DNA from 2 places in the Pseudomonas sp. FME51 genome. Region 1 is predicted to be linked to the other one. Evidence: riboswitches for the same ligand, from Rfam matches in the RefSeq annotation. Region 1 holds a riboswitch; the other holds the start of a gene.

What was found. Region 1 has a riboswitch for glycine ahead of INT39_RS05450 (D-amino acid dehydrogenase). Riboswitches for the same ligand answer to the same signal wherever they lie in the genome.
Region 2: another riboswitch for glycine. It lies ahead of INT39_RS15690 (trimeric intracellular cation channel family protein); the one in region 1 lies ahead of INT39_RS05450 (D-amino acid dehydrogenase).

Annotation. Positions count from the first base shown of each region.
Region 1 covers NZ_JABUYN010000002.1:219,349-227,952, reverse strand. Annotated here, with positions in the region: gene INT39_RS05460 (6-phosphofructokinase) at 1-516, shown strand, start outside; gene ppa (inorganic diphosphatase) at 688-1,215, shown strand; glycine riboswitch at 1,361-1,456, shown strand; gene INT39_RS05450 (D-amino acid dehydrogenase) at 1,617-2,870, shown strand; gene INT39_RS05445 (YnfA family protein) at 2,939-3,271, opposite strand; gene INT39_RS05440 (acyl-CoA thioesterase) at 3,268-3,771, opposite strand; gene INT39_RS05435 (MFS transporter) at 3,960-5,315, shown strand; gene INT39_RS05430 (sugar transporter) at 5,520-6,719, shown strand; gene INT39_RS05425 (spermidine synthase) at 6,760-7,446, shown strand; gene INT39_RS05420 (peroxiredoxin) at 7,458-7,994, opposite strand; gene INT39_RS05415 (tellurite resistance TerB family protein) at 8,134-8,604, shown strand, end outside.
Region 2 covers NZ_JABUYN010000009.1:19,420-28,023, reverse strand. Annotated here, with positions in the region: gene INT39_RS15710 (CidA/LrgA family protein) at 1-312, shown strand, start outside; gene INT39_RS15705 (LrgB family protein) at 309-995, shown strand; gene INT39_RS15700 (catalase) at 1,049-2,545, opposite strand; gene INT39_RS15695 (glutathione S-transferase family protein) at 2,650-3,627, opposite strand; gene INT39_RS15690 (trimeric intracellular cation channel family protein) at 3,815-4,435, opposite strand; glycine riboswitch at 4,459-4,555, opposite strand; glycine riboswitch at 4,596-4,683, opposite strand; gene INT39_RS15685 (DUF924 family protein) at 4,825-5,361, shown strand; gene INT39_RS15680 (META domain-containing protein) at 5,408-6,355, shown strand; gene INT39_RS15675 (NnrU family protein) at 6,377-6,958, shown strand; gene pip (prolyl aminopeptidase) at 7,065-8,036, shown strand; gene dtd (D-aminoacyl-tRNA deacylase) at 8,037-8,474, shown strand; gene INT39_RS15660 (GlpM family protein) at 8,477-8,604, opposite strand, start outside.

The DNA of each region.
Region 1 (8,604 bases):
ATCAAGAACGGCGAAGGCAAGTTCCTTTCCGAAACAGGCCTGACAGACGCCTTCGGCCATGCGCAACTGGGCGGCGTTGCGCCAACCATTGCCAACCTGGTGCGCGACAAGCTCGGCTACAAATATCACTGGGCGGTCGCCGATTACCTGCAGCGTGCCGCTCGTCACATCGCTTCCAAAGTCGACGTGGATCAGGCCTATGCCCTGGGTCAGGCAGCCGTGCGTATCGCCCTGGAAGGCAAGAATGCCATCATGCCGGCGATTCGCCGCCTCGAAGACGCGCCCTACCGCTGGGACATCATCGAAGCGCCACTGAGCGAAGTGGCCAACGTCGAGAAGTTCATGCCGCGCGAGTTCATTACCGAGGACGGCTTCCATATCACCGACGCTTGCCGTGAGTACCTGTCGCCGCTGATTCAGGGCGAAGACACTCCGCCGTTCAAGAATGGCCTGCCGGATTATGTGCGCCTGCAGAACCTGCCGGTTGAGCGCAAGCTGCCCCCGTTCGACGTTTGAAACTGATCACTGTGCCCGCCAATCCACAGGACGGCGGGCACAGTGATGTGCTGGATTAAGGTTTAACTTGGTAAACCCTGCCCAAGCGCCTATAATCTCCGCCCATATTTTTCATGGCGTCAGCTACACAGACGTTCATCCCATTTCACCGTGTCCCGCATCAGGTAACCCATGAGCTACGACCAGATCCCAGCAGGCAAAGACGTCCCCAACGACATCTATGTCGCCATCGAAATCCCGGCCAACCATGCGCCCATCAAGTACGAGATCGACAAGGATAGCAACGCACTGTTCGTCGACCGCTTCATGGCGACACCGATGTTCTACCCGGCCAACTATGGTTTCATTCCGAATACCCTGGCCGACGATGGCGATCCGCTGGACGTGCTGGTAGTCACCCCTCACCCGGTTGCTCCTGGTGCAGTCATCCGCTGCCGTCCGGTCGGCGTGCTGCACATGACCGACGATGGTGGTGGCGATGCCAAACTGATTGCTGTCCCGCACGACAAACTCTCCGTGCTGTACAAGGACATCAAGGAACACACCGACCTGCCCGAGCTGCTGATCCAGCAGATCCAGCATTTCTTTGAAAACTACAAAGATCTGGAAGCCGGCAAGTGGGTCAAGATCGACCGCTGGGGCAATGCTGACGAAGCCCGTGCGGAAATTGTAAAGGCAGTAAACGCTTACCAAAAATAAGCGTTTTGCCGAATAGGAGCCCGGCCACAAGCCGGGCTTTTTTATGCCTGCTCATCCGAAAGTTTAAGGTTACAACGGCGATTTTTTCTGGCAGGGTAGTTGCCATGATTACACCGGCTTGCTGCATGGCGGACTGGTGAAGATCGAAGTGATATCGGGAGAGACTGCCGGCGTGATCGCCGCAGCGCCGAAGGAGCAACCGCCCCGGAAACTCTCAGGCAAAAAGGACCGCTATCACCGGTGAACTCTGAAGAGTCGTCCGCAATCGTCAGCGGGCGCACCGAAGGAGCAAGCGGAAGCGCGTGAGCGCCCCGTGAAACTCTCAGGTCCAGGACAGAGGGGGCGCTCGCTGCGCATTGGTGCGCGCGGGCTCGAACCCTGACGTATCTGGAGCGACAACAATGAAAAAAATCGCTGTCATTGGTGGCGGAATCACCGGCGTCACTACTGCCTATGCCCTGGCCAAGCGCGGCTTCTCGGTCACACTGTTCGAGAAACACCGCTACGCCGCAATGGAAACCTCCTTTGCCAACGGCGGCCAGCTATCCGCCTCGAACGCCGAGGTCTGGAATCACTGGTCAACTATCGTCAAGGGCCTGAAGTGGATGCTCAAGAGTGATGCACCACTGCTGGTCAACCCAAAACCCAGCTGGCACAAGCTCTCCTGGTTCGCCGAGTTCATCGGCTCGATTCCCCACTATCGCCAGAACACCATTGAAACAGCCCGTCTGGCGGTCGCCGCGCGTGAGCATCTTTTTTCCTGGGCCGAGGCAGAGGGCATCGACTTCGACCTGAAGAAGCAAGGCATCCTGCACATCTACCGCGACAAGGCCGGCTTCGAGCACGCCGGGCAGGTTTCCCGGTTGCTGGCCGAAGGCGGTCTACCCCGCCGAGCCGTGACCCTGGAGGAAATGCGCGCCATTGAGCCGACCTTGGCCGGCCAGTACTACGGCGGCTATTTCACCGAATGTGACTCCACCGGGGATATCCACAAATTCACCCACGGCCTGGCGGCTGCCATCGATCGCCTGGGTGTGCGCTGTCTTTATAATCAGGATGTGAAAGCGGTAGCGACCGATGGCCAGCGGGCCAGCGTGACCGTTGGTAGTACCACGGGCGACGAGGTGCAGCACTTCGACGGCATAGTCATCTGCGCCGGTACCGCGAGCCGCGACCTGGCTGCACAACTGGGCGATCGGGTAAATATCTATCCGGTCAAGGGCTACTCCATCACCGTCAACCTGACCGACGAGATCAGTCGCGCTTCGGCACCGAACGTCAGTCTGCTGGACGACGAGACCAAACTGGTGAGCAGCCGTCTGGGCAATGATCGCTTCCGAGTGGCCGGCACCGCCGAATTCAATGGTTATAACCGTGACATTCGCGCTGACCGCATTCGTCCACTGGTGGACTGGGTGAACCAGTGCTTCCCGGGCGTCAACACCCGGAGCGTGGTGCCATGGGCCGGTTTACGCCCAATGATGCCAAACATGATGCCCAAGGTCGGACGCGGCAAATCACCATGCGTGTTCTACAACACCGGTCACGGTCACCTGGGCTGGACCCTGAGCGCCGTCACAGCGGACATGGTCGGTGGTGTTGTTGAGCAGACGCTGGGGAGCAATATAGCTGCTGAAGTCGCACAGCCGGCTTGAGTATGAGAAAAGCCGACCCACAAGGTCGGCTTTTTATTATGTCCAGAATACAGCAAGCCTGCGCCGCTTCAGATAGACGCCCCCCTGGGCGCAAACATGATGATCGCCATTCCCAGAATGGCCACAGCTGACCCAACCAGGTCCCAGATTGTCGGCTTGATGCCGTCCACCAACCAGAGCCAGATAATGGCCGTGCCGATATAGACACCTCCATAGGCCGCATAGACCCGGCCAGCAGCCGTTGGGTGAAGCGAGAGGAGCCATGCGAATAGCGCCAGCGATGCCGCTGCAGGGATCAACAGCAGCACACTCTTGCCTTGTTTTAACCAGAGGTATGGCAGATAGCAGCCCACAATTTCAGCCACAGCGGTGAGCGCGAATAGAGCGAATGTCTTGGTCATGCTGAGCTATCCACATTGAAGTCGGTCGCTTTCATTGCCTGATAGCGCTGCTCCAACTCACGGCGAATCTGCCTGCGCTGCCCGGCCTGGAAGAACCTGCGCTTCTGCTCGGAGGTAACCTGCTCCAGCGGCGGGACAGAGGTAGGCTTGCCGTTATCATCCACCGCGACCATGGTAAAAAAGCAGCTATTGGTGTGGCGAACCGTCTTGGCGCGAATGTCTTCAGTGATGACCTTGATACCGATCTCCATCGAAGTCGTCCCCGTGTAATTGACCGAAGCCAGGAAGGTCACCAGCTCACCCACCTGAATAGGCTGGCGGAAGTTAACCTGGTCCACGGACATGGTCACTACATAATGCCCCGCGTAGCGGCTGGCACAGGCGTAGGCGACTTCATCCAGGTACTTGAGCAAAGCACCACCATGCACGTTGCCGGAAAAATTTGCTTTGTCCGGTGTCATAAGGACGGTCATGGTCAGTTCTGCGCTGTGGGCCAGCATGGCATTCGCTCTGCAGTTTTGGGGCCGCCACTTTAATGCTTTCTGCAGCAGCCTGCCATAATCAGCAGCAAAGCTACCACTGTCGCCTCAGATCAGCGAAGATAACGCCCCACCCTGTCTCATTCGTCACAGTCGGCCCCGCCGCTGTTTACGTGACAGCTCATTCATTAAAAAAATGCCCGCCGCCCATGCCCGAAAATATTGTCTCCAGCCAAGAAGCTCCAGCCAACTCCCGCTCTCGCGTCATGCTCGCCAGTCTCGTCGGTACCACCATCGAGTTCTATGACTTCTACGTTTACGCGACGGCTGCGGTACTGGTCTTTCCCCATCTGTTCTTTCCACCTGGCAACGAAACCACAGCGCTGCTGGCCTCCTTCGCCATTTTTGGTGCAGCAATGATCGCCCGCCCGCTCGGGGCTGTGTTTTTCGGACATCTGGGTGACAAGGTCGGGCGCAAGAAAACCCTGATTTACGCCCTGTTCACCATGGGTATCGCCACCTTTCTGATCGGCTTGCTGCCGACCTACCATTCGATTGGCTGGTGGGCTCCCTTGTTGCTGGTGATCATGCGTCTGGCACAAGGTTTTGCCATTGGTGGAGAGTGGTCAGGCGCCGCGCTGGTCGCCACAGAGAACGCTCCAGCAGGCAAACGGGCTCTGTTCGGCACCTTCCCGCAGCTGGGTGCGCCGCTGGGATTCATCATAGCCAACGGGTTATTTCTGATCGTCGCCGCCGCCTTGCCGTCGGATGATCCATCGCGGCCGTCCGAGGCATTTCTCGATTGGGGCTGGCGCATTCCCTTCCTGTTCTCTGCGGTGATGGTGATCATCGGTCTGTGGATTCGTCTGAACCTGGTGGAAAGCACAACCTTCTCGAAAACCGTCTCCGCCGGCAAAGTGGTCAAGCTGCCGTTGGGTGAAGTGATGCGCAAGAACTGGCGTGAACTGATTCTCGGCACCTTCTATATGCTCGCGACTTACGTGCTGTTCTATCTGATGACCACCTTCTCATTGAGCTATGGCCGCGCTCCGGTCGCACCGGCAGCAGGCCAGCTGTCCGGGTTGGGTTACAGTTATAACAATTTCGTGTTGATGCTGATTGTCGGCGTAGTGTTCTTCGGCATATTCACACTGCTGTCCGGCCTCATGGCCGACCGACTGGGGCGACGCAAGACGCTGATCCTGGTTACGCTGGGCATCATTGTATTCAGTCTGTTGTGGGTGCCGCTGCTCAGTATGGGCTTTGTCGGTGTAATGGCCTGGCTGATCCTCGGTTTCAGCCTGATGGGCATGACTTTCGGGCCGATGGGCGCTCTGCTCCCAGAGCTGTTTCCCACCAACGTGCGTTATACCGGGTCGGGTATTTCCTACAACGTATCGTCCATCCTCGGCGCTGCCGTTGCGCCCTTCATCGCCGTCTGGCTGTGGAGTGTGGGCGATGGCAGTCCTTTCCTGGTCGGGGTGTATCTTGCCAGCATGGCATTCATCACGCTGATTGCGCTGGTGGTGGGCAAAGAGACCAAGAACGTCGATATCAATAACTGACGCGGCAGGATCAGATCGGGGCTTGCAGTATCATCGCAAGCCCCGATCATCCCTATTGAGCCGAATAGCGAGGCTAATCAGCACACCGCCCAGCGGACCCAATTTGCGCTTTATCCGCCAGGCTTTTAAAATAGCTGTCACCCGGCAACCAGTGCTCCTCACTGGTAAGCATCCGGCTCCTCTCCTACTCTGGTTTCACTCTTCATGACAACGTCGGATACCGCCCCTCAGGGCAACTGGCTCAGTGTGGTTGCGCTGGCCCTGGCCGCTTTCATTTTCAATACCACGGAATTCGCGCCCGTGGCGCTGCTCAGCGACATCGGCGCCAGCTTCGACATGCTGCCGGAACAAGTCGGCCTGATGCTGACGGTATACGCCTGGCTGGTGGCTCTGGCGTCACTGCCGCTGATGCTGCTGACGCGCAATATAGAGCGTCGCCGGCTGCTGGTCGGCGTATTCCTGCTGTTTATCGTCTGCCATCTCCTGTCCTATGTGGCTTGGAGCTATGACGTGCTGGTGCTCAGTCGTGCAGGCATCGCTCTGGCCCACGCGGTGTTCTGGTCGATCACCGCCTCCCTCGCGGTGCGCGTAGCACCGCCGGGCAGAGAAGCACAAGCTCTCGGCCTGCTGGCTACCGGCACAACGCTGGCCATGGTGCTGGGTATTCCCCTGGGCCGGCTGGTAGGCCAGTTGGTGGGCTGGCGTGTCACCTTCCTGGGTGTTGCTGTGGTCGCATTACTGACCATGGTATGCCTGATGCGCATGCTGCCCCTGTTGCCCAGCCAGAACGCCGGATCACTCAGGAGCCTGCCGATGTTACTCAAACGCCCTGCACTGATGGCTGTCTATGTGCTGGTCGTCTTGGGTGTCACGGCGCACTTTACCGCCTATAGCTATATCGAACCTTTCGCCCGCGAAATAGGCGGTCTGATCGGCAACCAGATCACCGGACTGCTGCTGTTGTTCGGCGGTGCAGGGCTGTTCGGCGCCCTGCTGTTCAGCCGTTACAGCCCCTTCTATCCGCGCAGCGTGCTGGTGGGCACCTTGCTCGCATTGGCTCTGTGCATGCTGCTGCTTCTGTACTCGGCCGATACGTTCTGGGGGCTGGGCATGGTCTGTTTTGTCTGGGGTATCGCCATCCTCTGTTTCACTCTTGCGCTGCAATCGCGGGTGTTGAAGATGGCTTCCGACGCCACCGATGTGGCGATGGCGCTGTTCTCGGGCCTCTACAACGTTGGTATCGGTGCCGGTGCCCTGTTGGGCAGCCAGATCACCATTCAAATGGGGCTGGCCAATATCGGACTGGTAGGTGGGGCATTAGCGTTGGGCGCCCTTCTGCTATGCCTCACTGCCATGTGGCGTCTGGCTCCGCAGATGCCGGTGACGCCAAGAGCCGCCACCTGAACAGGCATACTGTCACCTTTATCGTCGACCCGAGATCACCATGAAACGTTACATACTGCTTGATACCGCGCCCATTCCGAATAACGGCGGTGCCCTGTGCCTGTTCGAGTACGGCGAGGACTTCGTCATCAAGCTGGAGGGCGGCAAGGGCGGACAGCTGATGAACACGCGCATGCACGGCTCCGAAGATGCGCTGGCTGCCATTCCTTGCAAGAGGATTGCTGCGCGCCCCAACGCACGCGTGTTAATCGGCGGTCTGGGCATGGGATTCACCCTGGCGTCGGCGTTGCAGCATCTGAACAAGGACGCCGAGGTACAGGTGGCGGAGCTGGTGCCAGGGGTGATCGAATGGAACCGCGGGCCGCTCGGTGCCAAGGCCGGCAATCCGATGCAGGATGCTCGCGCCAGGGTGCTGAATGAGGACGTGGCGAAAATCCTGCAGGCCGAGCCCAGGGGGTTCGATGCCATCATGCTGGATGTGGACAATGGTCCCGAAGGCCTTACCCACAGCAACAACAACTGGCTGTACTCCCTTGATGGGTTGACCGCCTGCGCTCGCGCGCTGAGACCCAAGGGCATTCTCGCCGTCTGGTCCGCGACCGCCGACCGGCAGTTTTCCAACCGGCTCGGCAAGGCCGGCTTCAAAGCTGAAGAAGTGCAGGTGTTCGCCCACGGTAATCGCGGCGCACGCCATACCATCTGGATCTGTGAGCTGAAGTCAGCCTAGACTCTGCAGCGTTATTGCGCGGTCTCGCGTCGATCAACACCAAGTTCACCCAGGGTCGCGGCCATATCCTCAGCCGAGGTGGCCGGCTCCACATCCGTATCTATCTTCAACACCCGCCCGTCGGCACCGATATAAATGGTGTGTCGTCTGGCAAAGCCCAACGGGTGCAGTACGCCATAGGCCTTGGCTACCGATTTATCCTCATCGCTGAGCAGCGGAAAATCGGCGCCGGTCTCGGCAGCGAAGCCCTTGTTCTTGCTCAAGGGATCGACGCTGGCCATGAAGTAGCTGACGTCATACTCACGAATCAGATGACCGTTCTCCGCAAGCGATTTGCATTCGATGGTGCAGCCGGAGGTATAAGCTCGCGGGAACCAGGCCAGTACCACTGCCTGCTTGTCCCGGTAATCTGCCAGACGATGGATTTCGCCATCCGAACCAGGCAATTCAAAATTCGGCGCCAGGTCACCCACTTCCAGCGCATTGGCCGATAGCGCAGCGAGCGCCAGCCCCACGCCCGGCAACAGCCGTTTGACATAATTGAACATGAATTCTGCTCCTGCTCGTTTCTGAAGAAGTGTAGGCTGGTATGCCCCGGCGCAGGGGAACCATACATTGCCAACGTGTACCAACATTAGCTTCAGCACGATGAAAATACCATAACGCGCCCATTCAGTAGAGGTAGCCATGAACACACGCAGTCTGCTTGATCAATTGCTCAACGCAGGAAAGGATCTATTGCAGAACCAGAACCAGAGTACCAGCAGAGCCAATCCGACAGCTCCACCAGCCACCGGTTCCCCACTGGGCGGATTGCTTGGCAGCATCGGCGGTGGCGCACTGGGCGGTGGCGCGGTCAGTCTGCTGCTGGGCAGCAAGAAGGCGCGCAAGATGGGTGGCAAGGTGGTTACCTATGGTGGCCTGGCAGCACTCGGCGTGGTGGCATACAAAGCCTACAGCAATTGGCAGACCCAGAAGCAGAATCAGAATCAGCCCGGCGTACCGGCTATCGAAGACACACCACGGACCGTCGACCGTGTGCCGGCCATCGAGGTGGAACAACACAGTCAGGCGATCCTGCGTGCCATCATCGGCGCAGCCAAGGCCGACGGCCATATCGATGATCGTGAGCGAGAACTGATCGATGGCGAAGTCGCC
Region 2 (8,604 bases), on a different contig from region 1:
GCGGGCGCGGTGATCAGTCATTTTCTGGTGCCGGCGCTGCCGGGACCGATTATCGGCATGGTGCTGCTGGTGCTGGGCCTGGTTTTCCTCGGCGAGGTACCGGAGTCGCTGCAGCGGACCGCGTCAGCACTGCTCGGCTATCTGCCGCTGCTGCTGGTGGTGCCGGCGTCGGGCATCATGCTCAGTCATGATCGCCTGCTGGCGGACTGGTTGCCCATCGCGCTGGCGCTGGTTGGCTCGCTACTGGTAGCCGTGCCGTTCTGTGGCTGGCTGCTGCAATGGCTGATCCGCCGTCAGGAGAGCCGCCAATGATCGCTCTGCTGGTAACCATCCCGGTATTTGCGCCGATGTTGACCATAGCGGCCTATCAGGTGGCGCTCTGGGTGCAGCGTCGTACTGGTTCGCTGCTGCTGCAGCCGGTAATCGTGACGCTGATGCTGGTGATCGCGATGCTCCTGCTGCTGGATATCGATTACCTCATCTACCGCGAAGCCGCGGAGCCGATCGCCCTGTTGCTCGGCCCGGCGACCGTGGCGCTGGCGGTGCCGCTGTACCAGCAACGCCAGCGCATCCGCGTGTTGCTGTGGCCGATCCTGATCACCCTGCTGGTCGGTGGTGTGCTGATTGTGGTGCTGACCCTGCTGCTTGGTTGGCTGCTGGGTGCGCCCTTCGTCACGCTGATGTCGCTGGCGCCCAAGTCGGTGACCATGCCGATTGCCATGCTGCTGTCCGAACAGGCTGGCGGTGATGCAGCGATGACCGCGGCGCTGGTGATGCTGACGGGGGTGATCGGTACCGTGATGGCACCGCCGCTGCTGCGTCTGGCGCGGGTTGATTCACCTGCGGCGCGGGGGCTGACCCTGGGCATGAACGCCCATGCCATCGGCACAGCTCATGCGCTGCGCGAAGGTGGCGAATGTGCTGCTTTTGCGGCGCTGGGGATGAGTCTGCTGGGGCTGGCGACGGCATTGCTGCTGCCCTGGTTTGTGGGCTGAATAAAAATGGGGGCCTGCATTGCGCAGGCCCCCATTATCTGCAGAACGTCAGCTCAGGCTTCACCCATGCCTTCGGCAGGCTGACTGGCGGTTCCAGAGCGTACTTTCTCCTCAATGCGCCGACCCACTTCGGCGTCGACGTTACGCCAGTATTCAAAGGCACGCTCCAACACTGGGCTACGCACGCCACCGAGCAGACTGCCGGCGACCTGCTCGACCAGCTGGGCGCGTTCCTCGTCATTGAATACCTCACGTACCAGGGTTCCCGGCTGGCCGAAGTCATCATCCTCGGCATGCAGCGTATAGGCGCTGCGCACCATGTCGCCGTCCGCTTCCCAGCCATCTTCCATCTTGCCGGTACTGTCCGCCCAGCTGCGATCGCCGCTGTTGGGTACATAGACCGGTGCGTTGCCGCTGTGCTCGTAGGTCATCTGACCGTCGAACATGTAGGTGTTGACCGGTACTTTCGGGCGGTTTACCGGCAACTGATGGAAGTTGGTACCGATACGGTTACGTTGTGCGTCGTTGTAGGCGAAGGCGCGGCCGAGCAGCATCTTGTCGGGAGACAGGCCTATACCGGGCACCGTGTTGCCGGGGGAGAAGGCCGCCTGCTCGATCTGGGCGAAGAAGTTCTCCGGATTGCGGTTCAGGGTCATCTTGCCGACCTTGATCAGCGGATAATCCTTGTGCGACCAGATCTTGGTCAGATCGAAGGGGTTGAAGCGATAGGTGGCGGCGTCGGCATAGGGCATGACCTGCACAGACATGATCCAGCTCGGGTGCTCGCCGCGGGCAATGGCCTCGAACAGGTCGCGGCGGTGATAATCCGCATCGATCCCGGCCATGTTGGCAGCTTCGGCGTTATTGAAGAACTCCATGCCTTGCTCGGTATGGAAGTGGTACTTGACCCAGAAGCGTTCGCCGGAAGCGTTGATCCACATGTAGGTGTGGGAGCCGTAGCCGTTCATGTGGCGCCAGGTGCGCGGCAGGCCGCGAGGCCCCATCAGGTAGGTCACCTGATGCGCCGACTCGGGGTTGTTGGTCCAGAAGTCCCACTGCATATGGTTGTCGCGCAGGCCGGAGTCAGGCAGGCGTTTCTGGCTGCGGATAAAGTGGGGGAATTTCATCGGATCACGCACGAAAAAGATCGGCGTGTTGTTGCCGACCAGGTCGTAGTTGCCTTCGTCGGTATAGAACTTCAACGAAAATCCGCGTACGTCACGCCAGGTATCCGGGCTACCCATCTCGCCGGCGACGGTGGAGAAGCGCGCCAGCATCTCGGTCTGGCTGCCTCGCTGGAACAGTGCCGCCTTGGTGTAGGCGGACACATCTTCGGTGGTTTCGAACACACCGAAGGCGCCGGAGCCCTTGGCATGGGGTTGGCGCTCGGGCACCTTTTCACGGTTGAAGTGGGCCATCTGCTCCAGGAAGTGCACATCATGGAGCATGATCGGGCCGTTGGCGCCAATGGTCAGGGAATTGCGATCGCTGGGTGCCGGTGCGCCGGTGCTCATGGTCGAGCCGGTTGCTGGCTTGTCGGTATCACTCATGGGGCATCCTCTTGGTCAGGCGTGTAGGGGGAAGCCTTCAGCGTTCGGCTTCTCGTCACTACTGTAGACCATGTTGTGTGGACAGGTGCCGGGTGAGCACAGGCTCAGAGCCTGTCGCGCCCATGCGGTCGATCCAGATCCAGCAGCGGGCCAGCCGGTACTATGCCGGTCGGGTTGATGGTGGCGTGGCTGCGGTAGTAATGGTCCTTGATGTGTTGCATGTTCACGGTCGCTGCCACACCGGGCCACTGGTACAGCTCGCGCACATAAGCCGACAGATTGGGGTAATCCACAATGCGCTTGAGGTTGCATTTGAAGTGGCCGTGGTACACAGGGTCGAAGCGAATCAATGTGGTGAACAGCCGCCAGTCGGCTTCGGTCAGGGCGTCGCCCAGCAGGTAGCGCTGACCGGATAGACGTTGCTCAAGCTCATCGAGCATATCGAACAGCGGCCAGAATGCCTGCTCGTAGGCTTCGGTGGTGGTGGCAAAGCCGGCCTTGTATACGCCGTTGTTGATGCGGTCATAAACACGCTCATTGATCTCGTCGATCTGTGCGCGCAGTGCTGCTGGATAGTAATCGCCCGGCTTGGCGCCGATACCGTCAAAAGCGCTGTTGAGCATGCGGATGATTTCCGCCGACTCGTTGTTGACGATTCGCTGCTGTTGTTTGTCCCACAATACCGGCACCGTGACCCGGCCGCTGTAGTCGGGATCATTGGCGGTATAGACCTGATGCATGTAATCAGCACCATTCAACGGGTCGGCAACGACGCCTGCATCGGGGTCGAAGGTCCAGCCATGTTCGCGCATCAGCGGGTTGACCACGGATAGGCTGATCATGTCTTCCAGCCCTTTGAGCGCGCGGAAGATCAGCGTGCGGTGAGCCCAGGGGCAGGCCAGGGAGACGTACAGATGGTAGCGGCCTGCTTCGGCATGAAAGCCACCGTCGCCGGTAGGGCCGGCGCTGCCATCGGCGGTGATCCAGTTGCGGTATTGTGCTTCAGTGCGGACGAAACGGCCTTGGGTGGAATCCGTGTCATACCATTTGTCGACCCATTGTCCATCGATAAGCAGACCCATGTTCTGTTCTCCTGTGAAGGGAATGAAAAGCTGTCTCTGTTACAGACAAGCTTGATGGGTCCATGGTCTATCGATTCTGGGCTGATGTTAAGCGCAAAAACAGCCGCTAATATATCTATTAATTAGATGTGTTGGCGGGTGATGGGCAGGGCTGAAGTGCAGTCCGGATGCCGGAGCTGCGCTGGAATCAGTCGTTCCAGCGGCCCGGCTCATAGGAAAACACCGGCAGCGACAGCGACCAGCGGATGGCTGACAGACGCAGGGCCAGGCCGCAGCTGAACGAGGCCAGCAGGGTGACGTCATGATTGACGCCCAGTTCGAGCAGGCTGAGATACAACAGCGCCACCAGCAGCGAGACGCTGGCATACAGCTCCTTGCGCAATACCATAGGGGTACGATTGCACAGCAGATCGCGCAGGATGCCGCCGAAGATACCGGTGGTGATACCGGCCATGATGACCACGGGCGTCTCATAGTCCAGCCGCAACGCGACGTTGCAGCCGATGACGGTAAAGGCAATCAGACCCATGGCGTCGAGGATCAGGAACAATGAATGCAGGCGATGCATGAATCGCGCAATCAGCATGGTCAACAGGCCAGCGGAGATGGTCAGGTAGATGTACATCGGGTGCTGGGTCCAGGTGACCGGATAGTTGCCCAGCAGCATGTCGCGGACCGTTCCGCCGCCCAGTGCAGTGATGAAGGCAATGAAGGCAACACCGAACATGTCCATGTTGCGCCGGCCTGCGGCAAGGGCGCCGGACATGGCCTCGGCGGTAATGGCTATCAGATAGACGTAAAGGAGCACACAGGTATCCTCCGAACTGTGTTGCCTCTCCCCCTGTCCTTTTACCTGAGAGTTTACGCAGTCATTGACTGCTTGCCCCTTCGGTGGGTTGCCTGGCAACCTCTCTCCAGCTGGCGTTACGGTTGCACCGAGTGCCATACATGGCAACTTGGGCTTCCGGATCTGATTCGCAGTAACGGTGCCTGAGCGATTATGGGAGTTTGCGCCTTCGGCGGAGGCGCGTGGCCTCTCTCTCCTGCGAGCCGGCGATTATACATAAAGCGCCGGGTATTGGTATCTCTGGCTGACCGATTGTCACAGGTCGGCGGTGGCGCGGCAGATTGGTTACACTGAGGCCTGTTATCGTCATCGCGTTGCCGATGAAATGATCTGACCAAGCGGGGTGACCCATGTACCAGCAGATACTCGAGTTCTGGTTTGAGGAGCTCAAGTCGGCTATGTGGTGGAAGAGGGATGAGCAACTGGACCAGTTGATTGGCCAGCGCTTCGGCGCGCTGCATCTACAAGCGATCAGCGGCGAATTATGGCAATGGCGTGCCACAGCGGAAGGCCGACTGGCCGAGATCATTCTGCTGGATCAGTTTTCACGCAATATCCATCGCGGTCAGCCTGAGTCCTTTGCCCATGATGGCATGGCGCTGGCGCTCGCTCAGGAAGCCATCGCTGCTGGCGCGGACATGGCGCTTCCGGTGATGCAGCGCAGCTTCATTTATCTGCCATTCATGCACAGCGAGTCGCTGCTGATCCATGAACGGGCGGTAGTGCTGTTTGGCACGCCCGGGATGGAAAGCAGTCTGAACATTGAGCTGCAGCACCGGGATATTCTGCGGCGCTTCGGTCGCTACCCGCATCGCAACAAGATTCTGGGGCGAATCTCCACCGAGGAGGAGCGGGTATTCCTGACTCAGCCGGGCTCTTCGTTCTGAGCGCCGATCCGCCGTATCTGTACCAACTTTTTATGAGGAGTACCCTATGCGCTTCAACACTCTGACGCCCGCACCGCTTGCAGCGGCTGTCGTTACCCTGGCTGGCTGCAGTACGAATGTCACGGAGCGTGCTACCACCGAGCCATTCCATGCCGAGCTGAACTGTGCTCGCCTGCCGATTACCGCTACACAGCAGGATGGTGATCAGTTGTTATTGAGCGCCAAGGGTGAGCAGTTTGTGTTGACCCAGGCGATCAGTGCTTCAGGCGCCCGGTATGTCGCCGAAGGTGAGCCGGAAACCAGTCTGTGGTTCAAGGGTGAACAGGCCAGATTGGTACTGCAGGGGGTGGAGTACCCGCACTGTGCGCCATCGACTGCGATCATCGAGCCGTTTCGCGCCTCGGGCAACGAGCCCTTCTGGTCGGTGATGTTGGAGGGGGGCATGTTGACCCTCAATCGGTTGAACGAAGGCGAGTTACCCGCTCAGGCCTATGCTGCCGGCGAAGCGGACGGGTATTTTTACACACAGGGCAGTCATCCGGTCAGCCTCGAGGTCAGTGATCAAATATGCCAGGACAGCATGAGCGGCATGCTGTATCCGCAACAGGTCAATGTTCAGGTGGAGGGTACCCGTTTGAATGGGTGCGGCGGTGACCCGGCGCGATTGCTGCAGGGCGGTGAATGGGTGGTGGAAGACATCAATGGCGGCGGTATCATAGACCGCTCGCGCGTGACGCTGAATTTTGGGGCGGATGGTCGGGTAACCGGGCGCTCCTCCTGTAACAACTTCATGGGAGAGTATCAGCTGACCGGGGAAGGCCTGAGCATCAGCCATCCGGCCACCACACGGAAAGCCTGCGCGCCATCGCTGATGGAGCAGGAACAGCGAGTGTTGCACAATCTGGACACACTTCAGCGCTTTGACATCGACGACACCGGCGCATTATTGCTGCATTCTGCCGATGGCTCACTTAAGGCCCGACTGGAATACTGATAACAACTCAAGGAGATTCATATGCTGGCGCTGGTACTGGGTTTGCTACTTTTTCTGGGCGTACATTCCACACGCCTGTTTGCCGCAGACTGGCGGGCTGCGCAGGTCAGCCGTCTTGGACTGCTACCGTGGAAAGGGATGTATGCCATTGTCGCTCTGATCGGCTTGGTGCTGATCATCTGGGGTTACGGGCAGGCACGTCTGTCGCCGACCTGGCTGTGGGTCTCGCCGGTCTGGACTCGCCACCTGGCGGCATTGCTGACCATCCCGGCCTTCATTCTGCTGGCCGCGGCCTATGTGCCCGGGACACGCATCAAGGCCCGCACCGGTCACCCGATGCTGCTGGGCGTGAAGTTCTGGGCCATTGCCCATCTGATCGCCAATGGCACGCTGGCTGATCTGTTGCTCTTTGGCGGCTTCCTCGCTTGGGCTGTGGCATTGTATGTGGTGTCGCGCCGTCGCGATCGTCTGGCTGGTGTGAGCTATCCAGCGGCGGGCTTCAGCCGGGATGCGATCGCGATTGTGGTCGGGCTGGTGGCCTGGGTGGTATTTGCCCTGCTGCTGCATGGTCCGCTGATCGGCGTCAAACCCTTCGGCGGCTGACCTGCTGGCTGGTTGAGGTGGCGGCGATCTCAGGTCGTCGTCGCCAAGGTTGTCGAGCTGTTGTCCATCACACGGGCAGTCTCACTGCCGCGTCAGGAGCATCATCATGCAGTTGCTGTATCCCGAGATAAAACCCTTTGCCCGCCATGATCTGGCTGTCGAAGCGCCCCACGTACTCTATGTCGATGAGAGTGGCCAGGCAAATGGCCTTCCGGTGGTGTTCATCCATGGCGGCCCGGGGGGTGGTTGTGACAGCCTCAGTCGGCGCTTCTTCGACCCATCGGTCTATCGCATCATCACTTTCGACCAGCGCGGCGCCGGGCGTTCCATCCCCCACGCCAGCCTGGAGAACAACACTACCGCTGCGCTGATCGAGGATCTGGAAGCGCTGCGCGAGCATCTGCACATCGACAAGTGGGTGTTGTTCGGCGGCTCCTGGGGCTCAACCCTGGCGCTGGCCTATGCCCAGGCGCACCCGCAGCGGGTCAGCGGCATGATTCTGCGCGGCATCTTTCTGTGCCGTGACGAGGATATCCGCTGGTTCTACCAGGAGGGTGCCAGCCGGGTGTTTCCGGATTACTGGGAAGACTATCAGGCGCTGATCCCCGAGGATGAGCGCGACGACATGGTGGCGGCCTATTACCGCCGGCTGACCGGTGACGATGAGATCTGTCAGATGCACGCAGCGCGTGCCTGGTCCGGCTGGGAAGGCTGCTGTGCAACCCTGCGACCCAGCACCCAGGTGGTTGAGCGCTTTACCGAGACGCGGCGTGCCTTGGCCATGGCGCGTATCGAATGCCATTACTTCATCAACAAGGCCTTTCTCGAGCCGAACCAGCTGCTCCAGGATATGCCGAAGATCGAGCATATCCCGGGCATTATCGTGCATGGCCGCTATGACATGATCTGCCCGCTGGATAACGCCCACGCGCTTCATCAGCGCTGGCCGGGCAGTGAATTGCAGATTATCCGCGAGGCGGGTCATTCTGCGTCCGAAGCCGGCATTGCCGATGCACTGGTACGAGCGACCCAGAGCATGGCGCGGCAACTGCTGCAGCTGGCGCCGGAGGCGGAATAAGTGAAGGGATTGTTGCAACGGGTCAGTCAGGCCCGCGTTGAAGTTGAAGGCGGCATAGTGGGTGCGATTGATCATGGTCTGCTGGTACTGGTCGGCATCGAACCTCAGGACGACCAGGCCAGCGCCGACAAGCTGTTGCACAAGCTGCTCAACTATCGGGTTTTCAGCGATGCCGAAGGCCGCATGAACTGCTCGGTGCAGGATGTGCAGGGCGGATTGCTATTGGTATCCCAGTTCACGCTGGCCGCTGATACGCGCAAGGGCTTGCGTCCGGGGTTCTCCACGGCGGCGCCACCGGAGCAGGCCGCCGCGTTGTTCGATTATCTGCTGGCGCAGGCCCGGAAGAGCTGGCCACAGGTGGCTACCGGACGCTTTGGTGCGGATATGCAGGTGCATCTGATCAATGACGGACCAGTGACCCTGCTGTTGGAAACCTGATTTCAGCTCGCCTGAAAGCGCCCCCACAACAGAACCAGCACTGTTGCAGCAACGCCCCAAGCGAGCATGGCCAGCAACAGGGTGGCGGGCAGCGGCAGCCGCCCTGCGCTCCAGGCGACCACGGCCAGAT